3 regions of the Allobacillus sp. SKP2-8 genome follow, and region 1 is predicted to be linked to each of the others. Evidence: predicted binding sites of a transcription regulator. Region 1 holds the regulator's gene; each other region holds the start of a gene.

Region 1 (8,726 bases):
TGGTCGTTCTGATGGGAATCGGTGGCTTTTTCATGTTTCGGAAGTTCTTGAAAAAGATGCCTAAAGCAGATGGAAAATCAATTATTGACTGGGAAGAATATTATATCGATGAATCACTGCATATGTGGGATGACGATTCGAAAAAACTTCTCAATGAATTAGTTGAACCTGTACCTCAGTTATTTAGGGATGTCGCTAAACAAAAAATCGCAGCGAAGATTGCCGAGCTAGCGCTAGCAAGACGTAAAGAAAAGATCACGTTAGATGTCATGATTGAAGGATATATTAAAGCAACGCCTAAAAGAGACCATAAATTTTTGGTCAAAACGCTCAATGAAAAAAATATCGATTTTAACCGGTATGAACACTTGTTAGAATTATAAAAGGTAAAGAGCTGCATGAATACTTGCAACTCTTTACCTTTTATTTTGGAATCATTTGTTTTTGAAAGCTTAAGAATTTGATAAGCATGACCATCCGCCATGTAAATAACATACCGAATGCAAGCAAGTAAAACATTCCAGCTAACTCACCAAGTTCAATGTATTGGCCCATATATTGTTTCGCGACAAGTCGACCAACCAATAATATTCCTAAAATAATCGGAAACATTTTAGAAGGCTTTAAATAAATGTCTCCGTCTTTATGTTCGAAATTCGATGTAAAAATAAGAAATAGCGAAAATATAATCCCAACACCTAATGCTTCAGCTACTTGAATCCATTCAATCCTGAAATATGGAAAAACAAACATCAACGCTCCTGTACTCATAAACAATGGAGGCAATATGATGCGCTTCACTGATGTCGGTCTATTCGCTGCTTTCATACGAACAAAGACCATTCCGATCGCCATAAAAAAAGCAACAATGGATGCAGCAATGACAAAAAACGTTTTCATGACTTTACATCCCTGCCTGTTCTTGTGAATCTTCCTTTTGATCAGTTGCGATTGTCAATATAATTGTCATTGTGACACCGACAACAGTTAAGTACACCCCTAAGTCAAAAATCATTGCGGTCGCTAGCTCTGTTTCACCCATAATTGGCAAATTAAAATACCCGAACGTTTGGGTTAAGAATGGTTCACCGAAAACAAAAGCTCCGATGCCTGATAACGTAGCAACCAACAAACCGATTGTCAGCATTGCACGAAAATTAATTGGCAATACTTTTGACATATTATCAAATCCATAAGTGATATACATGAGAATAAATGCTGCCGCGGTCATTAATCCGCCAATAAATCCCCCGCCTGGTGAATTATGACCAGCAAAAAACAAATACACAGAGAACCCTAATAGAATGAAGGCGATTAACTGTGTCATTGTGCGTAAAATTAGGTCATTGTAATTTTTCATCAGTAAAATGCTCCCTCAGCTGATTTGTTCTATGTCTTATTCTAATATACTTGTGTAATAGGAATCAAATACATACTTAAAGGCCAGTGAAACCGAATAGGTTTGCCAAATAAGCCGTCAAAATGCGTAACCAATCAAGAAACAATGCAACCCCGAGGAAAATCAAAATATATCCCCCGATTCTCATAATCTTTTGTGAATTTCGTTTTAACCAGCCCATTCGATCGATAAAGAATGACAAGATAAAAAATGGAATCGCAAATCCTAAAGAATAAGCTGACATCAAAATGACGCCAGAATCCGGGTTGGTATAGGCCAACGAGATGACTGCTGCTAAAATCGGTCCCGTACATGGTGTCCAACTCATGGAGAAAGCTGCACCAATTAAAACAGAACCAAAGTATCCTGATGGCCGATTTTTAAAGGTGACTTTTCGTTCCTTCATTAGAAAATCAAAGTTAAATACACCCAACATGACAAACCCAAAGAAGATGATTAATAGTGCACCCACTTGGCGAATTAAATCACGGTATTGAATGAGAAAATCTCCAATTACGTATCCTGAAAATCCAAGCATAATGAAAATGGAAGAAAAACCGATTAAGAAAAAGAGTGTATGTAGCATACTTCGTTTTCTTAACATACCCTTCTCATTTTTCAATTCTTCTAAACTCATTCCAGTAATATAGGAAAGAAATACCGGATAAAGCGGCAATACACATGGTGAAATAAACGAAAGAAATCCCGCTCCAAATGCGAGGAATATATTTACGTCCGCCAATTCGCTCACGCTCCAATCAAATTAAAACTTTAACCCACTTTCAGATTAACAGATCGACCGCCAAATATAGAATAAAAGGATTGACAGTTTCATGACGATCTATTAGAAAGACAAAAAAGGGTAAGCATTCGATCCGCCTGCTCACCCTTCATCGTTATTTTTTCTTCTTTTTGTCTTGATTTTCCATTTGTTGTGTCATACCACGCATCATTTGATTGATCTTTTTCTGTGATGGTTTCTGACCCATTTGCATCATCATTGTACGTAACATTTGCTCATTAATTGGTGGGTTTTTCTTCAAGTAATTCATCATTGTCTTTCTGGCGATAAAGAAACCTAAGATCAGCCCGATTACCAATGTTGCAAGAGCAATTAATACAACCCAAATCGTGCTCATGCTTCTACTTCCTCCTTCTTGTTGACTCGTACACATTATATTAAAACGAATCACTAAAAACAATAGCAATATTCATATGAATAATAACAAATTTTATGAATAGTTCACATAATCAAGTGAGGTTCCGTAAAAGAACCTCACTTTGAGATTATTATTTACCCATAAGCTCTTTTGCTTCTTTAACAACATTTTCTACCGTGAATCCGTATTTTTCAATGACGACATCTCCTGGTGCTGATGCGCCGAATTGATCGATTCCAAGCACAGTTCCGTCTAAGCCGACATAGCGTTCCCAACCGAATGGTGAGGCCATTTCGACGGCCAGTCGTTTAGTGACTGCTTTAGGTAATACTTCACTTTTGTATTCAGTAGATTGTTTTTCAAATCGATCCCAGGATGGCATGCTGACCACTTGTACATCAATACCATCTTCTTTTAATTTTTTACTTGCCTCATAAACCAATTGGACTTCTGATCCTGAAGCCATCAGGAGTAAATCTGGAATCTCTTTCTCAGCTTCTTTTAGAATGTAGGCACCTTTTTGTACACCTTCACTTGCACGTTTATTAGTCTCCGGAAGTACAGGAAGTCCTTGACGTGTCAATACGAGTGCTGTTGGGTGTCCTTCTGCTTGAATAGCCTGCTCCCATGCAGCTTTTGTCTCATTCGCATCTGCTGGACGAATTAACGACAAGTTTGGCATTGCACGTAAAGAAGATAGCTGTTCGATTGGTTCGTGTGTCGGTCCATCCTCACCAACAGCGATTGAATCATGTGTAAACACATAGGTTACCGGTACACCCATTAGTGCAGATAAACGAATGGCTGGGCGCATGTAATCACTGAATACGAAGAATGTTCCTCCGTATACTCTTAAGCCGCCATGAAGCGCCATTCCATTCATGGCACAAGCCATCGCAAACTCTCTGACACCAAACCACACATTCCGACCGCTGTATGTTGGATATTTAAAATCATCTTCTTCTTTTACAGCTGTCTTATTTGAACCAGCTAGATCGGCACTTCCACCGATGAAGTTTGTGATTTTTGATGAAATTGCATTGATGATTTCACCAGAGACGGCTCTCGTTGCAACAGGCTTTGTGTTTTCGTCATAGCTAGGTAGGTCAACATTCCAGCCTTCCGCTAAATTTCCTGCCAATGCGTTTTCAAATTCTTTTGCCAACTCTGGATAAGCTTCTTTATACTTCTCCATCATTTCATTCCATTGGTTTTCAGCTTGCTGGCCACGCTCAGCTACTGTTTTTTCAAAGTGCTCTTTCACTTCTTCTGGAATATAAAAATCTTCTTCGAATGTCCACTTATAATATTCTTTTGTCATTTTCGCTTCATCAGAGCCTAATGGTGCTCCGTGAGCATCTGATTTACCGGATTTCGACGGTGAGCCATATCCAATGACCGTTTTAACTTCAATCATTGTCGGTTGCTCTTTATTTGCTTTCGCATCCTTCAACGCTTGCTCAATCGCTTCCGTATCATTTCCGTCTTCCACGCGAATGACTTGCCATCCGTAAGCTTTATAGCGATCTTCTACACTTTCTGAGAACGCACGATCCAAGTCACCGTCCAATGAAATATCGTTTGAATCATACATCACAATTAACTTTCCTAGCTTTAAGTGACCTGCAAGGGAAGCTGACTCTTGAGAAACACCTTCCATTAGGTCACCATCACCGCAAATCGCATACGTGTAATGATCAACGACTTCAAAATCATCACGATTATACTGGGAAGCCATATATCTTTCAGCCATCGCCATACCAGTAGCCATTGCAATTCCTTGGCCCAGTGGTCCAGTTGTTGCTTCCACACCGTCTGTATGACCGAATTCCGGATGTCCCGGTGTATTCGAACCCCACTGACGGAAGTTTTTAATGTCATCTAGAGAAACTTGATAACCTGATAAATGTAACAATGAATATAACAACATTGAACCATGACCAGCAGAAAGAACAAATCGATCACGATCAAACCAATTTGAATTCTTTGGATTCTGATTCATTACCTTTGTCCATAACGTATAGGCCATTGGAGCAGCCCCCATTGGCATACCTGGGTGACCAGAATTTGCTTTTTCAACTGCATCAATCGACAACGTTCGAATCGTATTTATTGCTAAGGACTCAATATTCTCGCTCATCTTATAGAAGACTCCCTTCACTTCTTTATTCCATTCTCAATGCTATAATTAATTTGTTCATTTGACAAGTTATTTCAAAGGTCACACAAACTCTTTCGAAATTCCGACAAATTTGTCATTTAAAAAAGGTGCAAACCAAATCTGATTTGCACGTTTAATGTTCCTTACGTCTTTTCTCTTCTTTTAATTTCTCCGGTGTCACATCGGTACCTTCCGGATCGACTACTTTAATGGATTTTAAATGATTTTTGAATGCTCCGCGAAATTCCTGTAAATATTCTTCTCTCAATTCGCGCTGTTCTTCTTTTTCGCTTTTAGACAATCCTTCCGATTTACTTTTCTTCGATAGTTCACTGATGCGGTTCAATTTATCTTTAGAAAGCATGAAATAAACTCCTTTTTTCAACTATTTATCCGTATTTTAAATGGTTTTGTGATTTTAAACAAGAATTCTGTATAAACAACGAACGAACGTTTGCTATCCAGGCTCTTTATTGGTATACTACAAATAGTAAATAAAGACGTAGGGGTGAAAGAAAGTATGAAGAAACTATCCAAACGTCAGAAGGACATATTCGACTTTTTAGTAAGCGAAGTAAAATCAAAAGGATATCCACCTTCTGTTCGTGAAATTGGAAAAGCTGTCGGGCTTGCATCCAGCTCAACCGTCCATGGTCACCTATCCAGGCTAGAAGACAAAGGCTTTATTCGTCGCGACCCGACAAAGCCACGCGCCATTGAAATCATCTATGTAGACGAAAATGCTGTACATGAACGGGAAGCAATCTATGCACCCTTAGTCGGAAAAGTAACAGCCGGTGAGCCAATAACGGCCGTCGAAAACATTGAAGAATATATTCCTCTTCCAGCTGGGATTGCCGCTTCCGAAGAGAACATATTCGTCCTTACCGTTCAAGGTGATAGTATGATAGAGGCCGGGATTTTTAATGAAGATCTTGTGATTGTTCGGAAACAAGCAACCGCTGATAACGGAGATATTGTAGTCGCGATGACTGAAGAAAATGAAGCAACTGTTAAACGGTTTTTCAAAGATAAAAACAACTACCGTTTGGAGCCAGAAAACCCAACGATGGAACCGATCATCTTGGATCAGGTTACCGTTTTGGGTAAAGTGATCGGACTGTATAGAAATATTCATTAATACGCCAAACACTTGAATCGACAACCGGTTCAGGTGTTTTTTATGACATTCAACTAAATAAAACACATGAATTTAACCACAAATTCACGTATTTTGATCTATTTTCATTTCTGATTGAAAACCGTTACTTTGTTCGTTTTTTCGGACTACATAAGTTATTGCTCTAGCATACAGCCACATGGATTCACCATCACGAACGGTTTGAAACGCCAAAGGTTCAACAAAACGATTAATTTTTTCCCATCCCTTATAGTGAAAATCCAACTCTGACAGCAACTCCTCAGTTGGCTTGTCAATCTCCATCGTCTTTTCTTCTTGTTGATCAGATGCTTCTGCATTAATGATGATGCAGTTGATGCCTCCTGGCTTCGTCCCTCTTTCCATGCGCGTTAGTACTTCTCTAAATGCAGTTTCTGAGCTTGTATGTTCCAAACTGGATACAGCGATAATAAAATCAAATTGATTTTCTTTCATTCGATAGTCTCCTATATCGGATTGTACAGCTTCAACTACTTGCTGAACGTCATATTCCTTCGCATAATGATTCAGCTTCTCAACAGCTTCTTCGAGTAAGTCGACACAAATTATTTTGCCACCTCGGTTATCGATGTCCTTTGCGATTGGAATGCTATGCCGGCCGACTCCAGATCCTAAATCTAGTATTCGTAAATTTGGTTTTTGACGAATAAGCTGAAAGGCATCCATGACAGCAGGAATCGGTTCTTCCAACCAAGTTCCTTCTTCGAAGAGTTCGTGTTTTTCATAAAATTGTTGATGGTATTCTTTTTCTTCTTGGCGAATTTGCTTCGTTTCTTTGTCCATGGGTACCTCCGAGTGTTTTTTATTTATCTATACCCCACTCGGCTCTTGCCATAACAAAAAAGAAGCAGCTAGATTCACTTCTCTAGCCACTTCTATGCAAAGTGTCCTCCAATTTTTTTGCTTCGATCCAGAGCAATTCCACCCGTTGTATAGCTGCTCGCTCGAAGAATGGCTGTTGAACCGTATTTTTCACGGATATGGTCCATGACTTCTCCGACACTTCTTTTTTTTGCTTGATTTTCAAATAAATCGAGCTGCGTACCCACCTCATCATTCAGATTGGTTAATGTGACAAATGCCCGACGAATTTTACTTTCTCCATCATAAAATTTATGGAATAAATGCAGACACATCTCATAAATATCTAAGGTTTCATTACTTGCGACGTCCCGTGAAACCGAGCGACTGAATCCGCCTCCTGTTTCAGTTGAATAGCCGATCCCTAGATGTACGGTACGTCCTTCTTTCGCATCTCTTCTCGCCCGTCTGCATGCTTCTTCACATAAATCGAGCAAGCAAGCATAAATTTCACTTTTTTCATAATCTCTTAAAAGCGTCATTCCATGACCGTAACCTTTTTGTTCATCTTTGGTGAAGTTTCCGGTAACCGGACTTAAATCAACACCCCACGCATGCCAATAAAGCTGTTCGCCCATAATTCCAAAACGTTTTTTCAATGAAGTCAGTGGCGTATGAGCCAATTGGCCAAGTGTAACGATTCCCATTCGGTTCAAGTTGCGCATCATCCGCGAACCGATGCCCCAAATCTTTTCGATAGGAATCGGCCAAAGCAATCGGGAGACGTCTTCGTATCGACATTCGGCAATTCCGTCCGATGCCTTTTTGGCATGAATGTCCATGACGACCTTTGCCAAGAATTTATTGTCACCGATCCCGACAACACACTCCATACCAAATTGGTCACGGATATTTTGTTGCAGGAGCTCCGCGATTTCATAAACCGATCCATACAAACGCTCCAATCCATCGACAGTCACCCATAATTCATCCACTGAATAAACGTGGACGGACTCTTTCGGAACAAAGTCGGTAATCATTTTTGTGATCTCTACAGAGACGTTTAAATAATCTCCCATATGGGCTGGTGCAATTAAAATGTCCGGTTCATCCGGCAACTCAAAATAACGGCTGACATTAGAGATGCCATACTTTTTCTTTAAGGCGGGAGAAGCGGCGAGCACAATGCTTCCACTCCGATTCGGGTCTCCTACCACCGCAAGCAACGTCGTCTGTGGATCGAGCCCGCGCTTAATGCATTCGACACTTGCGTAAAAAGATCTCATATCAATACATAACACATCATGTCTCGGATAGATTGAATAATCCACTGTTTCTTCCATCCTGTCTTCTCCTTCCACGCATTGTTATTCAATCTGTAAAATATTTTCAATGGAAATAAACTTTCGATTATCTTGTTGATCCGTAAAACGAATCGATCGTGTACTTGGTTCCATATACATTACACGCAAACGCTCTTTGTGATATGTGCCTGCGTTATAATACGTCACCTGAATCAATGATTGATTTATATAGGCCTCTTGAAGCAACTGTTCATTCCATTCAATCTGTTGTTCATCAATAGTCGGTTTCTTTTCATAACGGTCCTCTTGCCATAACTCTTGCAAAATTTCCACATGCTCAGGCAGCATGAGCGAGGACCACTTCATCGTTCCACGGTCCTTATGCATCGATTATGCCCCCATTTGCTCTTTTCTTGTTCCTACCGGCAGTGCAGCTAAAATATTTTCTCGATTAAAACGTCTCACCTGACGCTTATAAAAACAATAAGCAAGGATATGATCCTCGGAAACAGCAATCACTCGAACCACACGCTGGGTAGTCGTGCCATTTTTCTTTATATAAATCACTTCAAGTTTTGTTTTTTCTCGCAATGAACGATTGAATAAGTTATTCAATAGCTATCCCTCCAACAGAACGTTTGTTTTGTGAACGTCTGTTCGTAGTATACCACAAAACTTAATTATGTAATACAGAGTTTTACACTTTTTTTCGCACTGAAAT
Region 2 (8,040 bases), on a different contig from region 1:
GTTTGAATACGTTAATGGACTTTCGCTATCAAAAACATTTTAAAGCAACCCGCGGGGAAAATGGAATGAACAAAAGTATGCACGGTAAAAACGCTGCTCCACTCGTTGTTCCTGTGCCACCAGGAACGACCGTAAAAAATGCAGATACCGGCAAAGTCATTGCGGATTTAATCGAACATAAACAGCGAGCAGTCATTGCAAAAGCTGGACGTGGCGGACGTGGAAATATTCACTTTAGTAATGCGAGGAACCGTGCCCCCGAAATTGCTGAAAATGGCGAGCCAGGTGAAGAGTTGTATGTCCAACTCGAACTTAAAGTCTTAGCGGATGTTGGGTTAGTAGGCTTCCCAAGTGTCGGGAAATCGACACTACTATCTGTCGTCAGTGCTGCAAAACCTAAGATTGCCGATTATCATTTTACGACGCTTAACCCTAATTTAGGTATGGTCCGGACGGAAGATGATCGAAGCTTTGTGATAGCGGATTTACCAGGATTGATTGAAGGTGCTCATGAAGGTGTAGGACTAGGACATCAATTTTTACGTCATATTGAGCGCACACGCTTAATTGTTCATGTGGTCGATATGTCCGCAACTGAAGGAAGAGATCCTTATGAAGATTATCAAACGATTAATCAAGAGCTTGAGCAATATGATGAACGCTTGATGGAACGTACTCAATTAATTGTTGCAAACAAAATGGACATGCCTGGTGCTGAAGAACAGCTTGAACAATTTAAAGAGCATTTTGATGCATCACAGAAAATTTTTCCGATCTCAGCTTTGACGAAGTCAGGTTTAAGCAATCTGCTTTATTCAATTGCCGATACATTGGAAAAAATACCGAAAAATGCATTTGAAACGCAAGAAGAAGACCTTCAAGATGAACGCGTTATCTATCGACATGAAAAAGATGATGAAAGCTTCCGAATTACACGGGATCCTGACGGTGCTTATGTATTAACAGGTTCTCAAATTGAACGATTATTTAAAATGACTGATTTTAATCGGGATGAATCTGTTCGCCGATTTGCCAGACAAATGCGTCATTTAGGAATCGATGAAGCGCTCCGTAAAAGAGGAGCAGAGGACGGAGATATCGTTCGCTTATTAGATTTCGAATTTGAATTTGTTGAATAAGAATTGAAAACACTGCATGTTCCTCTTTGAAGGATGTGCAGTGTTTTTTAATGGCTGATCCAGACATATGAATTATAGGCTGCTGACTCAATTTTTTCGTCTTCTTGCATAAACTAAGTGTAGATTGAAATGAAAGGAGTCATTGAATTTGAGAATTCATATTGTTCGAAGAGGTGAAACAATCAAGTCCATTGCCGAGAAATATGGTCTTTCCTTTCAAGAAGTTGCTCGTATGAATAAACAAATCGCCGACCCATTTGAACTCATGCAAGGGATGAAATTGCGCGTACCCATTGAGCGCGAAAAACAAGTAGAAAAACAAGTGAGATCTAGTTCGGTAAACCAGAGTGATGACGTAGATCATACGAAGACTTCCATTACGCAAAAAGAGTTATCCAATGACCGATTGACTCGTATGGAACCACCTGAAAGAACGGCAGACTATCTTCCTGAAATTCAAGAGGATGAACGTGTGTGGCAGATCCCTTCCCCGTTAGTGAAAAACCAAAATTACCTATATTCCTATCCAGACGGATATGCACCTATGACACAACCACTGTACACAGACATGACTTTTGTTCAGGGATGGGGTTCACTTGAACAACAGCAGCAGCCATTTATTTACTACAATCCGTGTATGGGTTATGTCTATTCTTACTAACCAATTATTACAAATAAATTCAATCAAATAAATGTGTGGTTTTCCATCAATTTTCACCACGTTAAATGTATGGTTAGCACCTCCTTTCTCAAACTAATGAAAGGAGGTGATTTTATGATTAAAAAAACGATATTCCTTACACTTATAGCGATTATTATGACCGGATGCACTTGGGTCAACCCAGAAAAGGATAAACAAAGAACAGATGGTGGGCAAACGGCAGAGATGCAAAAGGACCAAAAGGTGACAGATGAGGAGTTAATCCGTTATAATTTATATTCGAACCCAACCGAATATTTTGAGCAAAAAAATTTAGAGCGATCCATGAATAATTCAAGTGAGAACACTAACGATGAAGAAGGGCCTGGAAACAAAACCGAACGGCATATTTATTATGAGTTGATGCAATTGGAAGAAGTACGGCAAGTTGGACTGGCTATCAGAGAAGACAAAATCTTTGTTGCGATTAATTTAGAAAGTCGCTCGGATCCGAAAGAAACCGTCCAACGCGTTAAGGAAATTGTTGAAGACATCACCGATCGCTCTGATATAATTGTGGATGTAAATCCTGATTTTGATTCACGGATAGAATAACCGATTTAACAACCAATTCAACATCATTCTTTTAAAATGAATACAAAAAGATTCAAAAAGGGAGGAGAAACCGAATGAAATACGCCATTGTTACAGGTGCTTCTAGGGGATTGGGAAAAGAAAGTGCTATGTTAGCGCTAAAAGAGGGATATCAGCTCATTACCCTTGCGAGAAAGGCTGAGTTACCTACATTACATGAAGAAGCTTCAGCACACCAACTAACGCATACGCATTTGCCAACGGATTTGAGTGATCCTGAATCCACAATTTCTGTTGGGAAAAAAATTAGCCAAATTCTTGAAACAGAGTCACCAGAAGAGGTCTTGCTGATCAATAATGCTGGTATGGTTTCGCCGATTGGTCCCGTCGGTAGTATAGATAGTGACGACATTTCGAAGCATGTCGCTTTGAATACAACAGCACCGATGATTCTTCTCAATGAGTTGAAGAAGAGTTCAATCGATGTACCGCTTACCGTTGTGAATATCACTTCGGGAGCTGCAGAACGAAGTACTTATGGATGGAGTGCTTACGGATCGACAAAGGCGGCGATCAACTTATTTACACAAACGGCGGCTATGGAAGCTAAGGAAATCGGACGAGATGAAGTACATGTTGCCTTTAGTCCGGGGATTATGGATACTGACATGCAATCTGAGATTCGTAAATCAACTAGTGAAAGCTTTAAAGACGTTGAAAAGTTCAAGCAATTCAAACAAGAAGGACAGCTACGGAGTCCAGGTGAAGTTGCTGAATTGTTGTTCCAATTAATTCATAAACGAGAGACCATCGAGAGTGGTCGTGTATACCGAGTATATGATTTAGTCGATTAATCAAGAAGGGAAGAGGAGTTTATGGCAGGACATTCAAAATGGCATAATATTAGACACAAAAAGAATGCCAAAGATGCAAAACGGGGAAAAATATTCATGAAATTGGCGAAGGAAATCTATGTCGCTGCAAAACAAGGCGGAACAGATATTGAAACAAATGCCGCTCTCCGTTTGGCAATTGATAAGGCACGTTCCAATAACATGCCAAAAGATAATATCGATCGCGCAGTACAGAAAGCAGCCGGAAACGTGGAAGGCGAAAATTATGAAGAGACGACATATGAGGGTTATGGCCCAGGTGGCGTTGCAGTCATGGTTGATGTGTTGACAGATAATAGAAACCGAACAGCTTCAGAAGTCAGACATGCCTTTTCAAAAAATGACGGCAACTTAGGGGAAAATGGCTGCGTCTCTTTTATGTTTCAACGAAAAGGGTACATCGTCATTGCGAAGGAAAATGTTTCTATGGATGAAGATGAGTTCATGCTTGAAGCCATCGAAGCTGGTTGTGAAGAGATTGAATCTAATGAAGAAGTGTTTGAGCTTTACACAACAGTGGAAGATTTCGAGTCTTGTAAGAAGATGCTGGAAGAGAATTATCCGTTGGAAGCAGCTGAATTGACGATGATTCCTGATACTGATGCGGAAGTGGCAGAGGATCATCAAGAGAAGATGAACAAACTGATTGATATGCTCGAAGATCTTGATGATGTTCAAGATGTTCATCACAATATGAAATAAAACAGTAACACCAGTTATGGTTCTGGGTAATCATGACTGGTTTTTCTATCGTTCAAATAAGACCACAAGGATTGGTTTCCATGTTAAACTAATGAGAGAACATTTGTTCAAGAATAGGAGAGAAGTTCATGTTTGCTTATGTTCGTGGAAAATTAGAGGAGATTGAAGACGATATATTGGTCGTTGAAACGGCAGGAATCGGCTATGAAATATATTGTGCCAATCCTTATCAGTTTCAAGAATCCTTAGGACAAGAAGTGAAAGTTTATACATATCAGTATGTTCGTGAAGACCTACACATGTTATATGGATTTAAAAGAGAAGAAGAGAAATCATTATTTAAAAAATTAATACAAGTATCCGGAATCGGACCTAAAAGCGCTAGTGCAATTATCGGCCAGGTACCTGTCAGAGATTTTGCCCAAGCAATTGAGCAAGAGGATGAAAAATTCTTGACCAAGTTTCCGGGTGTCGGAAAGAAGACAGCACGTCAAATGATCTTGGACTTAAAAGGGAAAGTGACAGAGTGGCTGACTTTCCAAGGCGAAGATTCCAAGACAACAGAAACAATTCATATGATCCACGCAACCAGTCCTTATGTTGATGAAGCGATTGAAGCATTAAGAGCTCTCGGTTATTCCAATCGGGAAATTAAATCGATTGAAGGCAAGCTAAAAGCTGAAAATCTTGAATCAACGGATGACGTAGTGAAAAAAGGGTTGCAACTATTAATACGGTAAGTGGGTGGAATGATGGATGATCGAATGATCTCTGGAGATCTTCAAGGAGAAGATCTTCAGGTGGAACAAAGTTTAAGACCTCAAATATTGAGGCAATATATAGGACAAGAGAAAACAAAGCGAAACTTGAGCATATTTATTGAAGCGGCAAAAATGCGCGAAGAACCATTGGATCACGTCTTGTTATATGGTCCTCCAGGTCTAGGGAAAACGACACTGGCATCGATTATTGCCAATGAAATGGGTGTACAGTTTCGAACGACATCCGGGCCAGCAATCGAAAGAGCTGGAGATCTCGCAGCGATTTTATCTTCCCTTGAAACAGGAGACGTCTTGTTTATTGATGAGATTCATCGCTTGCCTAGAGCGGTTGAGGAAATACTCTATCCAGCGATGGAAGATTTCTTTTTGGATATTGTAATCGGTCAAGGGGATAGCGCTCGATCCGTACGATTAGATTTGCCGCCATTTACACTTGTAGGTGCGACAACTCGTGCTGGGTTGCTTTCTGCTCCTCTTCGTGATCGATTTGGTGTATTAAGTCGACTGGAGTTTTATGAAGAGAAAGATCTAAGTCATATCATTAAACGTACAGCTGACATATTTGAAATGGAAATTGAAGAGGATGCAGCAAAGGAAATCGCCTCCCGTTCACGCGGTACACCTCGTATTGCCAATCGGTTGCTCAAACGCGTGCGAGACATTGCCCAAGTAAGTGAAATGGACACCATTACAGTGGATATCACAAAAGAAGCATTGAACATGTTACAGGTGGATGCGGCTGGATTAGATCATATCGACCATAAATATTTATTAGGGGTTATCGATAAGTTTCAAGGCGGACCAGTTGGATTGGAAACATTGGCAGCAACCATTGGCGAAGAATCTCAAACCATTGAAGACGTGTATGAACCTTTTTTATTGCAAAAGGGATATATTCAACGCACACCACGTGGAAGGATTGCCACGTATGAAGCGTATCGTCATTTCAATAGGGAGGTTAACGGGTGAATGGATGGACTAGGAAAAATTCTAATCCTTATTGGAATTGTGTTGGTGATCGTTGGGATCATTTGGACATTGATTGGAAAGCTTCCTGGTGACTTCGTTTTCAAGAAAGGGAATACAACGGTATATTTTCCGGTCATGACCTCTATTATCATTAGTATTATTTTATCGCTTGTATTTTATATTTTAGGGAAATTTAAGTAATCGGTAATCAATAGAAAGTAGGAACAGCATGGATATTAATGAGTTTGACTTTGACTTACCAGAACAATTAATTGCACAAACACCGCTTAAGGATCGGTCAGCATCACGATTGCTCACAATCGATCGAGCGAAAGATCAATTTTACCATCAGCAATTTACGGATATCATTGATTATTTGAATCCTGGTGATTGCCTTGTGTTAAACAATACAAAAGTGCTCCCAGCACGTTTGATGGGTTATAAGGCAGACACATATGGTAAGGTTGAATTATTGTTACTTCACCAAGTTAATGGAGATGATTGGGAAGTACTCGTAAAGCCTGCCAAGAAAGTAAAAGTGGGTACATGGATTCACTTTGGTGATGGCTTATTGAAAGCCGAATGCCTTGATGAAAAAGAACATGGCGGCCGAGTCGTTCGCTTTCATTATGAAGGCATCTTTATGGAAATTCTTGACCAGCTAGGTGAAATGCCATTACCGCCGTATATTAAAGAACAATTAGAAGACCAAGACCGTTATCAAACGGTTTATGCAAAAGAAGTCGGATCAGCAGCGGCACCAACTGCAGGGCTTCATTTTACTGAGGGTTTATTGGAACAAATTAAGCAAAAAGGAGTTCACATCGCTTATGTTACGTTGCATGTCGGTTTAGGTACCTTCCGACCTGTCCAGACGGATGATATTGAAAATCATGAAATGCACGCAGAATTCTACCGATTGGACGAACAAACTGCATCATCCCTTAATGAGATCAAAGCGAAAGGGAATCGAATCATTGCTGTCGGAACTACTTCCATCAGAACATTAGAAACAATTGCCCGCGATACAAATGGCACCTTTGAAGCCAGAAGCGGATGGACGGATATATTTATATATCCTCCGTACACATTCCAAGCGATTGACGCAATGATTACGAATTTTCACTTACCAAAGTCGACACTAATCATGTTAGTCAGCGCTTTCGCTGGTAAAGAACGAACATTGAGAGCGTATAAAGAAGCGGTAGAAAAATCTTATCGATTCTTTAGCTTCGGCGATGCAATGTTCATTTATTAACGAATTTGAAATTAAATATCAAGGAGAGAGTTCATGGCTATCACCTATGAGTTAAAAAAAGTTTGTAAGCAAACAGGCGCGCGTTTAGGAACCGTGCATACACCCCACGGTTCTTTTGATACGCCTGTTTTTATGCCCGTTGGTACATTGGCAACGGTTAAAACGATGAGTCCAGAAGAGTTGAATGAAATCGGGGCGAACATCATATTATCAAATACGTATCATTTATGGCTTCGACCAGGAGAAGATATTGTCAAAGAAGCGGGTGGCCTTCATCAGTTCATGAATTGGGACAAGCCAATTCTAACAGACTCTGGTGGATTCCAAGTGTTCAGTCTTTCGGACATGCGTGAAATTAAAGAAGAAGGTGTCCACTTCAGGAACCATATCAGTGGCGCAAAACTGTTTCTGTCTCCAGAAAAAGCGATGCATATTCAAAACGATCTCGGATCAGATATTATGATGGCTTTTGATGAATGCCCACCATATCCGGCAAGCTTTGAATATATGAAAAAATCGGTGGAAAGAACATCCCGTTGGGCGGAAAGATGTTTAGCAGCCCATCAGCGACCAACAGAACAAGGGCTTTTTGGTATCGTCCAAGGTGGCGAATATGAAGAGCTTCGTAAACAAAGTGCCCGTGATTTAGTGTCACTTGATTTTCCAGGGTATGCGATCGGTGGATTGTCTGTTGGTGAACCAAAAGATGTTATGAATCGAGCGTTGGAATTCACGACGCCTTTATTGCCGGATGAGAAACCAAGATACTTGATGGGGGTCGGCTCACCGGATTCATTAATTGACGGAGCGATCCGCGGCGTAGATATGTTCGATTGCGTTCTCCCGACACGAATAGCAAGAAACGGGACATGCATGACATCCAATGGGAGATTGGTCGTCCGGAATGCAAAATTTGCCCGCGATTTTACTCCGATTGATGAAAACTGTGATTGCTACACATGCCGAAATTACACAAAAGCGTACATTCGACATTTAATTAAGGCAAATGAAACATTCGGAATAAGGTTAACTACTTATCATAACCTCTACTTTTTGGTAAAAT
Region 3 (8,040 bases), on a different contig from region 1:
TAGAGAATTCAGTGAAAAAGTTAATTGAAGGTACAATTCTTAACGAACATTTAATTTCTGTTACTAAGTATGTTTCTTCTTTCAAAGAGAGGGAGAGATTGAACGAAATTCATAGTGAATTATTAGCCAAAACGGAAACTTTATTAAAAGAACTTCAGGTTTTTGATGAAGTAATCGATATAAAATCACAATATCAAAAGTCTATTACAATAGAAACAAAAATTAAGGGAACCGATCAATATGTTCAATCAAAAATGAAAGAAATTGAAAAAGAGGTTAAGGAACTGTTAAATACTCAGAAGTTTAATTCTATCTCTAAGATTCAAGGTTACGATGTATCTGTGAAAAATGTGGATAATTAAGATAAATAAAAAAACGACTATGTCATTTCCGTAGTCGATTTAATCACATTAGTCATCGATCATTAATCATAAAATTTAATATTAACGGTATCGTCTATACTCATTCCAATATAGAATTTCACTGTGCTACCAGCTGGAATACTACTAAATTCAACAGTACCGTTGCCATCAGAATATGCCACTGGTTTTGAAGAATGATAATTACCGTTAACATACATTGTTGCACTGAAACTATTAAAATTTGTTCCATAACTTGTAACATCTAATGTAAAATTACCGCCATCTGTTGCAACATAACTATCAGTGAAAGTTTCATGTACATATACAAAAGTTAAAGTTTCTTCGCCTTTATAATCCCACTCTATATAATTCAGTTGAAATCCTTCAAAAAGTTTTATATTGGAATGATTTTTGTATTTAGCTAGGATCCATAATTACATGTTGTAATATACTGATACCTAAAATTCAGTAAGCATTTTTTTCAAGACTAACCGCACCAAGAATCTATCGAAACATGAATCATAGTTTGGTCGATATGACATAGGGTTAGAGGCATATTTCTTACAACTGAAAGCATATTTCCCAGAGAGTGAATACCTACTACCCCTGAACACGTATTTTCCAAACAGTTCGCATAGCTGACATCAACAATAAGGAAATTTCACCATAAGAGGTTCATAACTCAAGTTTTTGGGAACATATACAGTTGGGAGCTACATAACCTACTAATCTAGAATTTTATTAGCAAAGTTTGCAGGATTCTGCACTAGCTTTGACGAAATGTATATAGTATTAACGAGTTTTTCGATAGCCCTGTTTAGTAATTTCAAATACAATGTATTAAAATTTACAATAGATCTTTAAATAGACGAAGTTGCTTCTTAGAGAGAGTGAGGGATTGAACGTGTTGATGGAATGGCTGGTTGAGATCGGACTAGGAATTTTACGTGTGACATGGCAACCTCTTTTATATGCAGCCATAATCTTTGCGTTTTGGACAGGGTATAAACGAATTGAAAAGGAACGTAAGCAGTTCGGTCACCGGATTTTTGAAATCACAGCAGAATGGAAGAGAACTTGGTTAACAGGGTTGTTATTTGGCGTGCTTCTTTCTGTCGGGATTTTATTGGCCGGCGGATTGATTAGTTATGAATGGATGCTGTTCGTATCTGCGTTTACACTTCTATTTATGTTGTTTAATCAAACTCGTTTACTGTCGCCGATCTATACAATCGGGATTTCTGCATTGACTATCTGGCTATTAAACTTCTTTGATATAACGATTATTAATCAAGTCATTTCGGATGCGATTTACGCCGTCGATTTTGTCTTTGTAAGCTATATCATGCTCGTTCTATTTTTGGCGGAAATTATATTGGTCACAACGACGAAACGCTCACGGACATTTCCTGGGTTAGAAAAAAGTGACCGTGGTAAGTTCGTCGGCTTTCATTCGGCGAAACGACTCATGCTCATTCCATTTTTTGTTCCGATTCAAGGAACAGCATTACAACTGGACCAGTGGCTGCCGTGGTGGCCAATGTTTGAAATGGGTTCCACAACGTTTAGTCTCATGTTATTCCCAGCTATTATTGGTTTCCAGCAGCGTTTCCATAGCACGTTGAGTGATCACGGAGCCAAGCAGCTAGCCAAAAAACTTATGCTGTTGTTCGTCGTATTGGTTGGCTTGGCAGTCGGTTTATATTTTTATCCAGAATGGGTTTATGTATTTCTAGCAGTTGCGATTGTTGGACGCCTATTGATTCAATGGGCTACTTATATGAGCGAGTCAGGAAAACGCTCGATTTATAGTCCACAACCAGACGGAATCCAAATTGTCGGCATCACACCACACTCACCTGCAGATGAAATGGGCTTAGTCATCGGTGAAAAAATTGTCCGAGTCCACGATCACCCAGTGAGTAATGAGCATGAGTTTTATGAAATTATGAGTGTCAATCAAACCTATTGTAAGCTGTCTGTGAAAAATTTAGATGGGGAAGTTCGATTCGTACAACGTCCCATCTATCAAAATGAACGTCACGAACTGGGCTTGGTGTTTGTCAAAGAAAAGCCAAAGTTTAGCCTGCAACCGAATCAAACAGAAGAATTTGATTTAGATGAAGTTGTAACCGCGACGGAAAAGAATCAGCAAAAATATCATCAGTCGGATTCATCAGAAAGTTACACAACGAATAGAAACATGGAAGAAGAACAATTTTCAACCGAGTGGAACGAACAGGATAAACTTGAATCGTCTGACTTAGAGAAGCAACAAAAAATCGAACAGTCGCATGATTCGTTCTTAGACTTTTTGGAAAGCGATTCAAGCGAACAAGATCAACTCGAACCACCGAAACAAGCGTCGCCAGAAAAACTGGACGCTCCGAATCAAAGAGCAAACCGATTAACTGGACCAAGACATACGGAGCAAGAAAAAATTGAAGAACCGAAAAACAGTGAGCATAACATCAATGAAAAAGCTCTTTATGAAGATGAACTGATGTCGCTGATTGAAGAGTTACGCAGCAATGAAGACGACCAAAAGAATGACTGAATTATCGGGAAAACTGAGACAAAAGAAAAATATTGATGCAAAAGATGACTATTTATATAACAAGTAAAGATAGGAAGCGGAATCAAAATACGTTGACGCCTGCGGGAACAGCACGTGACTCGAGACCCCACAGGCCACGGTTTTCGGCCGAGGAGGCTCGAGCCGTGCCCGCGGTATAGAAGACACTGCGATTTATCGCAGATGTCGCCTTATGCCCTTTGGGTGCAAGCGAAGTATTTTGATGGAGCGCCAACTAAGAAGAAAACCCGAACAATTTTTTACGCCTAAATTGTTCGGTTTTTATTTTTTAAAGAACTTTTATCACAACCTTGTCGTTCTTTTTATGGAAAATCTTAGACATCACATTCTTTGCAAAAGTCAGTAGAAGAAAATATTCTTAAGGTATACATGGCCGAGTCACTACAATAGAACTTTTGTTCGTGAGATGTTAAAATAGACTAGTGAAATTATTTTCTGGAGATGATGTGTTTGAGTCAAAAATTTGAGTTGTTTTCGCAATTCCAGCCAGAGGGAGATCAGCCTCGAGCGATCGAACAATTGGTCAATGGAATCGAAAAGAAACAAAAACATCAAACCTTATTAGGAGCGACAGGAACAGGGAAAACGTTTACTGTCTCGAATGTTGTGAAGGAAATCAATCGTCCAACCCTTGTCATTGCCCACAACAAGACATTGGCTGGACAATTATATAGTGAGTTTAAAGAATTTTTTCCGAATAATGCTGTTGAGTATTTCGTGAGTTATTACGATTACTATCAACCGGAAGCTTATGTGCCGAGCTCTGATACATTTATTGAAAAAGACGCGAGCATCAATGATGAAATTGATAAGCTGCGTCACTCGGCAACATCCTCGTTGTTTGAGCGCCAGGACGTGCTGATTGTCGCGAGTGTATCCTGTATTTACGGGTTAGGGAATCCAACGGAATACCGCGATTTAGTACTCTCGCTTCGTGTCGGCATGGAAAAAGAGCGTAATGAAGTGCTACGTGACCTTGTCGATATTCAATATGCAAGAAATGATATCGATTTTCAACGTGGTACGTTCCGGGTCCGTGGAGATTCCTTGGAGATTATTCCGGCCTCACGTGAAGAGCATTGTATCCGGATTGAGTTTTTTGGTGATGAAATCGACCGGATTCGTGAAGTGGATGCATTGACTGGCGAGATTATCGGTGATCGTGACCACGTAGCGATCTTCCCGGCATCCCACTTCGTCACAAGAGATGAAAAAATGCAGATTGCCATTAAAAATATTGAAAAAGAATTGGAAGAACAGTTGGCGAAATTTGAGGAGCAAGGAAAGCTTCTTGAAGCTCAACGACTTGAGCAACGGACGAATTATGATTTGGAAATGATGCGTGAAATGGGTTTCTGTTCAGGAATCGAAAACTACTCGCGTCATTTAACGTTACGCGATGAAGGTGCAACACCATACACATTATTGGATTACTTTCCGGATGATTCATTGATGGTGATCGATGAGTCGCACGTTACGTTGCCACAAATTCGTGGAATGTATAATGGAGACCGTGCCAGAAAAATGACGCTCGTTGAACATGGCTTCCGTCTTCCTTCAGCTTTGGACAACCGACCGTTGAAATTTGAAGAATGGGAGAAGCATGTGGACCAAGCAATTTATGTTTCAGCCACACCGGGTCCTTATGAGCTTGAGCATACGCCGAAGATGGTTGAGCAAATTATCCGTCCGACCGGGTTGTTGGATCCTGAAATTACCGTGAAACCAAGTAAGGGACAGATTGATGACCTGATTGGTGAAATCAATAAACGGATTGAACGAAATGAACGTGTGTTGGTTACGACGTTAACGATCAAAATGTCCGAGGACCTAACGGATTATTTGCAAGAAATGGGCATCAAAGTTGCTTATCTGCACAGTGAAATAAAGACGTTGGAGCGAATTCAAATCATTCGCGACCTACGAATCGGAAAATACGACGTTCTTGTCGGCATTAACTTATTGCGTGAAGGACTCGATATTCCGGAAGTGTCGCTCGTTTCTATTTTGGATGCCGATAAAGAAGGTTTCCTCCGTTCGCAGCGTTCATTGATCCAGACGGCTGGCCGTGCTGCTCGTAACGAAAACGGGCAAGTGCATATGTATGCCGATAAAATGACAGATTCGATGCAGACCGCGATTGAAGAGACGAACCGTCGTCGTGAAAAACAAATGGCTTATAATGAGAAGCACGGCATTACACCGACAACGATCAAGAAAGAAATCCGCGATGTCATTCGTGCGACATATGATTCCGAGGACGATCAGCAAGCTGAACTGATCTCCGAGTATTCGAATTTATCGAAAGAAGACAAACAGAAGCTCATCGATCAAATGGAAGAAGAAATGCGACAAGCAGCAAAAGAGTTGGATTTCGAAAAAGCGATGGAACTACGCGATGCGTTATTGGAACTGAAAGTGGAAGGATGAGCGTAAATGACAAAAGAAATTACCGTCCAAGGTGCACGTGCACATAACTTAAAAGATGTAAACGTGAAAATCCCAAAAAATAAATTAGTCGTTATGACAGGGTTATCCGGTTCAGGAAAATCTTCTTTAGCGTTCGATACGATTTATGCAGAGGGACAGCGCCGTTATGTAGAGTCCCTCTCTGCTTATGCACGGCAGTTTCTCGGTCAAATGGATAAACCAGATGTCGATGCGATTGAAGGGCTTTCTCCAGCGATCTCCATCGATCAGAAAACGACGAGCCGTAACCCACGTTCGACGGTTGGAACCGTGACAGAGATTTATGATTATCTTCGCCTGCTGTATGCGCGGGTCGGGAAACCAATTTGTCCGCGACATGGCGTGGAAATCAGTGCTCAATCCATCGAACAGATGGTCAATCAAGTCATGGAACTTGAGGAACGGACGAAAATCCAACTGCTTGCTCCCGTTATTTCGGACCGAAAAGGTGAGCATAAAAAAATATTGGCTGACTTGAAAAAAGAAGGGTACATTCGTCTACGTGTAGACGGAGAAATGCGGGAAATTTCCGAGGAAATTGAACTGGAGAAAAATAAAAAGCACTCGATTGAAGTCGTCATCGACCGGATTGTCGTCAAAGAAGGTATCGAAAGTCGACTGGCGGACTCGATGGAAACAGCATTGAAGCTCGGAGAAGGCCAAGTGATCGTTGACTTGATCGACGGAGATGAAATGAAGTTTAATGAAAACCTGGCCTGTCCGATCTGTGGGTTTACCGTCGGGAAACTAGAACCTAGATTGTTTTCCTTCAACAGTCCGTTTGGTGCTTGCAAAACATGTGATGGTCTTGGCTCTAACTTGGAAGTGGATTTAGATTTAGTAGTACCAGACTGGAATCTTTCCTTACAAAAAGGAGCAATCGCTGCATGGCAACCGATTTCTTCACAGTATTATCCACAGCTTTTAAAAAGTGTCTGTAAACATTTCGGCATTGATATGAAGAAGCCAATTAAAGACTTACCGAAAGAGCATATGGATATTATCCTGAACGGAAGTGGAGAAGAAAAGATCAAATTCCGTTATAAAAATGAACAAGGACAAGTGCGTGAGAATCAAATCTTTTTTGAAGGTGTACTCAGTAATATTTCTCGTCGGTACCATGAATCCATTTCCAGCTTCACACGTGAATTGATGGGTAAATATATGGCAGAAAAAACATGCCCGACTTGTGATGGTTATCGTTTATCTGAAGAAGTATTGTCCGTCAAAATCAATCATAAGCATATTTCTGAAGTCACTGATTTTTCGGTTACCGATTCATTGAATTGGTTTCAAGAATTATCATTATCCGAGCAAGATCGACAAATCGCCCAAATGATCTTGAAAGAAATTAACAACCGTCTGCACTTTTTGCAAAATGTCGGGTTGAATTATTTAACGCTATCTCGGTCGGCAGGAACTTTATCCGGTGGTGAAGCTCAACGGATTCGTTTAGCAACACAAATCGGTTCAGCACTAACCGGTGTACTGTATGTATTGGATGAACCTTCGATTGGATTGCACCAACGGGATAATGACCGTTTAATCGAGACGCTCAAGCAAATGCGTAACTTGGATAACACGCTCATTGTCGTTGAGCACGATGAAGATACGATGCTTGCAGCCGATTGGTTAGTCGACATCGGACCAGGTGCTGGAGCGCAAGGCGGCGAAATCGTTGCTAGTGGATCGCCGAAAGAAGTCATGGACGTTGAAGAATCGTTGACGGGTCAATATTTAAGCGGCAAAAAATTTATCCACTTACCTGCAGAGCGAAGAAAAGTGAATAAGAATAAAATGATCAATATTAAAGGTGCACACGAAAACAACTTAAAAAATATTGACGTATCCATTCCACTTAGTGTCATGAATGTTGTCACAGGTGTTTCTGGATCAGGTAAAAGTACACTGATCAACGGTGTTTTACAAAAGGCATTAGCTCAGCAATTGCAACGAGCGAAAACAAAGCCAGGCAAACATGATAAAATTACGGGCTTAAAGCAATTGGAAAAAGTAGTCGACATCGATCAGTCACCAATCGGCCGGACACCCCGTTCAAACCCAGCGACCTACACAGGCGTTTTTGATAATATTCGTGATTTATTTGCGGATACGAGCGAAGCAAAAATTCGCGGCTATCAAAAAGGACGTTTCAGTTTTAACGTAAAAGGCGGACGCTGTGAAGCTTGTAAAGGGGATGGAATCATTAAAATTGAAATGCACTTCCTCCCAGATGTTTATGTCCCATGTGAAGTATGTCACGGAACGCGTTATAACCGTGAAACGTTGGAAGTGAAATACAAAGGGAAAAACATTGCGGAAGTACTTGACCTACGGATTGAGGAAGCACTTGAATTTTTCGAAAACATTCCTAAAATCAAACGGAAGCTACAAACCATTTATGATGTCGGTTTAGGATACGTTCGATTAGGTCAGTCTGCAACGACTCTATCAGGGGGCGAAGCACAGCGCGTCAAGCTTGCCAGTGAGTTGCATCGACGGTCAAACGGTAAAACCTTTTATATTTTGGATGAGCCGACAACAGGTCTTCATTCAGAAGACATCGCTAAACTGCTCAATGTGTTGCAACGATTGGTCGATAATGGAGATACG

What was found. Region 1 encodes LexA, which represses DNA repair genes until DNA is damaged. Its sites were predicted from a motif close to CGAACATATGTTCG; they were not measured.
Region 2: the regulator LexA is predicted to act here: its motif matches at 4,065-4,078, upstream of ruvA (Holliday junction branch migration protein RuvA).
Region 3: the regulator LexA is predicted to act here: its motif matches at 3,347-3,360, upstream of uvrB (excinuclease ABC subunit UvrB).

Annotation. Positions count from the first base shown of each region.
Region 1 is NZ_VMHF01000001.1:272,449-281,174, forward strand. Features, by position in the region: gene FPQ10_RS01415 (DUF2621 family protein) at 1-383, shown strand, start outside; gene FPQ10_RS01420 (CcdC family protein) at 424-900, opposite strand; gene FPQ10_RS01425 (Na(+)/H(+) antiporter subunit B) at 905-1,360, opposite strand; gene FPQ10_RS01430 (cytochrome c biogenesis CcdA family protein) at 1,437-2,141, opposite strand; gene FPQ10_RS01435 (YneF family protein) at 2,296-2,538, opposite strand; gene tkt (transketolase) at 2,690-4,699, opposite strand; gene FPQ10_RS01445 (DUF896 domain-containing protein) at 4,854-5,084, opposite strand; gene lexA (transcriptional repressor LexA) at 5,241-5,861, shown strand; gene FPQ10_RS01455 (class I SAM-dependent methyltransferase) at 5,946-6,683, opposite strand; gene FPQ10_RS01460 (DNA polymerase IV) at 6,776-8,044, opposite strand; gene FPQ10_RS01465 (YolD-like family protein) at 8,069-8,392, opposite strand; gene FPQ10_RS01470 (hypothetical protein) at 8,396-8,620, opposite strand.
Region 2 is NZ_VMHF01000002.1:104,070-112,109, reverse strand. Features, by position in the region: gene obgE (GTPase ObgE) at 1-1,139, shown strand, start outside; gene FPQ10_RS03825 (LysM peptidoglycan-binding domain-containing protein) at 1,288-1,800, shown strand; gene FPQ10_RS03820 (YhcN/YlaJ family sporulation lipoprotein) at 1,915-2,394, shown strand; gene FPQ10_RS03815 (SDR family NAD(P)-dependent oxidoreductase) at 2,469-3,227, shown strand; gene FPQ10_RS03810 (YebC/PmpR family DNA-binding transcriptional regulator) at 3,249-3,968, shown strand; gene ruvA (Holliday junction branch migration protein RuvA) at 4,097-4,708, shown strand; gene ruvB (Holliday junction branch migration DNA helicase RuvB) at 4,721-5,719, shown strand; gene FPQ10_RS03795 (DUF2905 domain-containing protein) at 5,720-5,920, shown strand; gene queA (tRNA preQ1(34) S-adenosylmethionine ribosyltransferase-isomerase QueA) at 5,949-6,977, shown strand; gene tgt (tRNA guanosine(34) transglycosylase Tgt) at 7,011-8,040, shown strand, end outside.
Region 3 is NZ_VMHF01000016.1:12,666-20,705, reverse strand. Features, by position in the region: gene FPQ10_RS10775 (hypothetical protein) at 1-362, shown strand, start outside; gene FPQ10_RS10770 (hypothetical protein) at 1,267-2,919, shown strand; gene uvrB (excinuclease ABC subunit UvrB) at 3,409-5,388, shown strand; gene uvrA (excinuclease ABC subunit UvrA) at 5,395-8,040, shown strand, end outside.